Prochlorococcus marinus XMU1405: one gene and its partner. The protein of the gene in region 1 interacts with the protein of each later gene in a pairwise test. Links are inferred from orthologs where the notes say so. Each region holds a gene or a part of one and is shown on either strand. Other genes may lie near its edges.

Region 1 (3,005 bases):
TGAAACAATAGTTGCACCAATAGCTCCAGCAGCTGCTGCCAAAGTAGTTGTTACAGCAACATATGGAACCCATTGATCCATAGCAAGTTGAGAACCGGGGTTAAATCCATACCAACCTATCCATAGGACTAATGCACCTAGAGTAGCTATAGCCATGTTATGTCCTGGCATAGCTTGTGGTTTCCCATCAGAGTATTTGCCAATTCTTGGTCCAAGAAGCATAGCTCCTACAAGACCCGCCCATGCTCCAACTGAGTGAACAATTGAAGAACCAGCGAAGTCAACAAAACCTAAAGAATCAAGCCAACCACCATTCCATTTCCAGCTACCAGCAATTGGATATATAAATGCAGTTAATACAACAGCAAAAACAACAAATTCTCCAAATTTAACTCTTTCAGCAACAAGACCGGAAACGATAGTTGCTGCAGTTCCTGCGAATGCAGACTGGAACAAGAAATCAACAGTTGGGACTAATCCAGCGTCAGTAACCATATCAGCGGTAACTGTTGGATCAAAGAATAAGCCTCCAAAATAAAGCCATCCGTCAGCAACACTTCCTCCGTACATTAATGAATAGCCGATAAACCAATAAGAAGTTACAGCTAGAGCAAATACAAAGAGGTTTTTAGCAAGGATGTTTACTGCGTTCTTAGAACGACACATACCTGCCTCAACCATAGCGAAACCGGCGTTCATGAAGATCACCAAAATAGTGGCGATCAAAAGCCATAAATTGTTAGCAAGAAAAGCTGCATTCAACTCAGGTAAATCAGCTGCATGAGCTGAAAGATTAAAAATACCTAAACCAAACAAAGCTAGGGGAACAGTTGCAAGCCACAACATAGAGCGGTTTGAACTAAATCCTCGAATACTCCTCAAAAGGAGCATAGGTCCATTCACAAGACTTGCATCTTGTAATTTGGACCTAGAGCGCCTTTGAGGCGTTTGCAAAGCAGTGGTCATAAAAAAAAATTAGATCTGCAAAAAAACAGTTTGTGCTGTTTCCTTTCAAATTTAAATTTATTCAAAAAACTTATCAGTGTCTAGTAGTTGTTTATACCAATTTTATAGTTGCACCATAAAAAATTATTTGTTAAATTTGAAAATTATTTTTTTAAGATTTCAGATTATCAAGTTTATAAATTATTTTAAAGGTTTAATTCCATTCCATGTTACGTGATCTTTATGAAATACAAACGAGCAAGGGATGGTGATCATGCCTGCACTAGAAGATTCTCTAAAAAGACTGCCATATAAGGGATCTGCCTCATCTCCGGGAGTAAAAAATTCTGCATCTTTTCTGGTTATACAAGGTACTAAAACGCTTTTACTTTCAGGAATCAGTTCTTTTAATTCTATTAAGTGTTTTTGGCCTCTTTTCGTTACTGTATCTGGGAAAAGAGCTACATTTTCTTTAATCCAAGTTGTATTTTTTACTTCTATGTAAATGTTACGTTTATCAGGATTTGAAGATTTTGGAGTTAAAAAAAAGTCAATTCTGCTTTTTTTATCTTTTCCATAAGGGATTTCTGATTTAATTGTCTCTATTTCTCCTATTATTTCTTTCAGCAAATTTTTCTCAATAACCCTTTTGATTAACTTATTTGCAAATAGGGTATTAATACCCACCCAAACCTCTTCATTTTTTGCATCTAATACAGATATCTGTTCCCATGTAAAAGGTAATTTTCTTTTTGGAGAAGGGGAAACACTTATTCTTACTTTTGCTCCCTCACACAAAAGACCTTTCATTGGGCCTGTGTTAGCACAGTGAGCAGTTACTACCTCTCCACTCTCTAGTTTAATATCTGCAAGAAACCTTTTATACCTCTTGATTAAAACCCCTTCAATTAATGGATCAAATTCAATTATCCGATCATTCATAAATATGTCTTTAGTTAAAAATCAAATATAATTGAAACTTAAACATCTTGATGATTTAGACAAATCCAAATGCATTCATTTCTAAAAAATAATGTTTTTTCAATTTCATTTGGTACTAGTCTTAGTAAATTAGCTGGATGTATAAGACAAATATTCATAGCTGCTGCTTTTGGGGTTGGGGTAACATACGACGCGTTTAATTACGCCTACATAATTCCTGGTTTTTTGCTAATAATAATTGGAGGAATTAATGGTCCCTTACATAACGCAGTCGTTGCAGTTCTAACTCCACTTAACAAAAAAAATGGAGGAATTGTTTTAACTCAAGTAAGTATAAAGCTTTCAATATTATTATTCATCATAGCCATATTGATTTATTCAAATTCCAGTTTATTAATTGAATTATTAGCCCCCAATTTAAGTTCGCAAGCTAAATCTATTGCTACTTACCAATTACAAATACTTACACCATGTATCCCTTTATCCGGCTTCATAGGTTTAAGCTTTGGCGCCTTAAATTCTCAAAGAAAATTCTTTTTATCAAGTATAAGTCCAGCAATAACAAGCGTAACTACTATTTTTTTTATTTTATTTAGTTGGATTTTTAACCAAGAAAATATATCTTTTAATTTCCTTAATTATACGGGATTACTGGCTTTTGCAACTTTGACAGGAACTTTTATTCAGTTTGTTGTTCAAATTTTGGAAATAAATAAAATTGGTCTCTTGAGATTAAATTCAACCTTCAAATTATTTAAAGATGAAGAGAAGAGGATTTTCAAACTAATCATTCCAGCATCTATCTCATCGGGTCTAAGTCAAATTAATGTTTTCATCGATATGTTTTTTGCTTCAAGTTTTCAAGGAGCAGCATCTGGACTAGCTTACGGAAACTTTCTCATACAAGCACCTTTAGGCATATTATCGAACTCTTTGATTTTGCCATTACTTCCAAAATTCTCAAAATTGAAAAGTGATAAAGACGTTAGAGGTCTCCAAAAAAAATTGATATCTGGAATAGAGTACTGTTTTTTAACAACTATTTTTTTAACCGGATTTTTTATAACATTTAATAATCAAATAGTACAATTAGTTTTTCAAAGAGGATCATTTGATTA
Region 2 (3,018 bases), 280 kb from region 1 along the record:
TAAATGCTAGGGGTCTTATTTATCTTGAAAAAGGTAGAGCGAATTTGTATACTACTCCCTTTAAGCTTGATAAGAATAAAGAAAACTATATTTTATTTGCCTCAAGAAGTGGTGTAGTACCATTTATTAATTTTTCTCTAGTGAGCAAAGTTCCAGACTCTATAATACCTATAAATGAAAATAACCAAGATTCAAATATCGCAAAAGATCTTGATGAAGATGCGACTTCAAGTGGTTTTGGGGCATTTGGAATTGGTAATACAAGGCTTATCAAAATTGAAGCTTCTTACGAAGGATTTTTAGATCAATTATCTTTTGAAGATGAAAATAAAAGAATACAATTGAGAAGTACTCCAAATTATAGTAGATCACAAATAATCGGTTTAATAGGAGGTAACTCTTCAAATTTAATAAATAGAGCATTTATTTCTCAACTTAATAATGCGGATGCTTTTAGTGAAAGATTTCAGTTGTCTTTATATCCAGCCTTGATAGAAAATAATGATTCTTTAAAAAATATATTTTCAAATGAAAATTTAGATATTGATAATGATGAAGAGTCATCTCCCGATAAAGAATTATCTTCGCAAGCTTGGGTAGCTGAACTAGGATTCGATATTACTGATGCAATAAATTTTGCCTTTCAAACCGTTCCAGGTAGAGATGACCTTTCATCAATTGGAACTTTGACTTTTCAGGCCAATCCAAACTTAGAATTGTTAGGTTCTTATGACTCTAATGGTGATTGGAAAAGCCAAGTTCAATTATTTTTTAGATATTAATTCAGAAAGAAATTTACTTTAAAGAATCGTTAATTTGAATTATTATTAGATTAGCTAAAAAATATTATGGTTAATATCTTTGAAATTCCGCAACCAAGTAATGATCTTCTAGAAAAAGCTGATAAAGTTCGTTTGGCATCAATAAAAATAAGTCAGACTGAAAATCAAAATCGAATTAAAGCCTTAAATTTTATGGCTGATTATCTAGAAAAAAATTCTAGAGAAATATTAGAGGCTAATATTGAGGACTATCAAAGAGCAGAAAAGAGAGGGATTTCAAAAGCTTTACTTTCTAGATTAAAGTTATCAAAAGATAAATTAAATTCAGGAATTGAAGGAGTAAGAAAAGTTGGAGATTTAGCTGATCCTGTAAATCAAGTTCAAATAAAAAGAGAGCTTTCAGAGGGGTTGATCTTAGAGAGAAAAACTGTACCAATTGGAGTTTTAGGGGTTATTTTTGAATCAAGGCCAGATGCCGTAATGCAGATTAGTTCTTTAGCAATAAGATCAGGTAATGGAGTAATGCTAAAAGGTGGTAGTGAAGCCAATTTAACAAATACTTCAATAGTGAAAGCATTGCAAGAAGGTTTAAATGAATCAGGTCTTGATAAAAATGCAATATGTTTACTAACAAGCAGAAAAGATAGCATGGCGATGTTAAATCTTGAGAAATATATTAATTTAATAATTCCAAGAGGTAGTAATGAATTAGTTAAATTTATTCAGGAGAATACAAGAATTCCTGTGCTAGGCCATGCTGATGGAATTTGTCACTTGTTTATAGATATTGAGGCAAATCTAGAGATGGCTTTATCAGTCGCTTTGGACAGCAAAATTCAATATCCTGCAGCTTGTAATGCTATCGAAACCTTATTAGTCCATAAAGATATCGCACCAGCTTTTTTAGAAAAGGCCATCCCTCTATTTAATTCTAAAGAAGTAAAATTAATTGGAGATAAGAGATCAGTTGAATTAGGGTTAAAGTATAAGGCTAGCCTAGAAGATTGGAAAACTGAATATTTGGATTTAATTCTATCGATAAAAATTGTTGATGATCTTGAGCAAGCAATTACACATATTCAAAAATATAGTTCAAAGCATACAGATGGAATAATTACTGAAAATTCAAATACTGCCAATAAATTTATGAACGTAGTTGATAGTGCGGGTGTTTTTCATAATTGCTCTACTAGGTTTGCAGATGGGTTTAGATATGGATTCGGCGCTGAAGTTGGCATATCTACTCAAACTCTTCCACCAAGGGGACCTGTAGGTCTAGAAGGTTTGGTAACTTATAAATATTTCCTAAAAGGTGATGGTAATATAGTTGATGATTTTACATCAGGTAAGGCTATCTATACACATAAAGATCTTTAAAACTTTTAAAGATGGAAACTTTTTTAAAAATTGAGAATATTAAACTTTGGGCTAGGGTTGGGGTTCTTGATGAAGAAAGAGAATTAGGTCAACTATTTAATTTAGATGTATATTTGTGGACTGATTTTGAAAAATGTACAATAAATGATGACATAAAAAAAACAATTGACTATTCAAAATTAGTTCAAATTTTAAAAGACCAATCAAAGAAAATATATTGTTTCACAATCGAAAAATATTCAAACGCAATTTTAGAAATTATTGATCAGGAATTTAAGTTTTCTAAAGTTAAAATTATCCTGACAAAATGTAATCCTCCAATCACAGGTTTCGATGGCAAGGTTTCAATAGTAAGAATTCTTGAAAATAATTAAAGTATTGGAAAAAAGAAATCCCATTATATTGATTCATGGTCTTTGGAATACTTCAAGTATTTTTTCTTCTATTACCTCAAAACTTGACGATATTGGCATTGAATATTTTGCCCCAACTCTTAAGCATTCATATGGAATGACTTCAATTCTGGATTTGACTAATAAATTAAACGAATTAATTTTAGAGAAATATGGCTTAGAAAAAGAAATAGATATTTTGGGATTTTCTATGGGAGGAATAATTGGTAGATACTGGCTTCAAAAATTTAATGGTTATAAAAGAACAAGAAGATTAATATCTATAGGTTCCCCTCACAAAGGAACTTTGATGGCTCAATTAATACCTAAATACCCCTTCAGAGGAATATCAGAAATGAAAATAAATAGTAAGTTTTTAAGAGAACTCGCAAATAATGATTTTTTTCTTGATGATATAGAGTGTATAAATTTCTTTACTTATTGGGATATGATGGTTTTCCCTAGCT

Evidence for each region. Proteins that work in one complex are often made in the same cells at the same time.
Region 2: the proteins of sfsA (region 1) and HA148_RS03060 interact in binary tests that used the Escherichia coli proteins (3 or more experiments, as listed by UniProt). The link is inferred for Prochlorococcus marinus XMU1405 from one-to-one orthologs.

Annotation. Positions count from the first base shown.
Region 1 is NZ_JAAORF010000001.1:251,827-254,831, reverse strand. Bases 18-2,946 are described here. They hold sfsA (DNA/RNA nuclease SfsA), read right to left. Parts: upstream 1,888-2,946; coding sequence 1,147-1,887; downstream 18-1,146. Other genes in these bases: murJ (murein biosynthesis integral membrane protein MurJ), read left to right, coding at 1,957-2,946; HA148_RS01385 (ammonium transporter), read right to left, coding at 18-966. Outside these bases: more of HA148_RS01385, read right to left, coding at 1-17; more of murJ, read left to right, coding at 2,947-3,005. UniProt on the Escherichia coli protein: Binds to DNA non-specifically. Could be a regulatory factor involved in maltose metabolism.
Region 2 is NZ_JAAORF010000001.1:534,173-537,190, forward strand. What follows is about bases 62-3,003. They hold HA148_RS03060 (glutamate-5-semialdehyde dehydrogenase), read left to right. Parts: upstream 62-848; coding sequence 849-2,159; downstream 2,160-3,003. Other genes in these bases: HA148_RS03055 (translocation/assembly module TamB domain-containing protein), read left to right, coding at 62-782; folB (dihydroneopterin aldolase), read left to right, coding at 2,171-2,533; HA148_RS03070 (esterase/lipase family protein), read left to right, coding at 2,538-3,003. Also shown: more of HA148_RS03055, read left to right, coding at 1-61; more of HA148_RS03070, read left to right, coding at 3,004-3,018. UniProt on the Escherichia coli protein: Catalyzes the NADPH-dependent reduction of L-glutamate 5-phosphate into L-glutamate 5-semialdehyde and phosphate. The product spontaneously undergoes cyclization to form 1-pyrroline-5-carboxylate.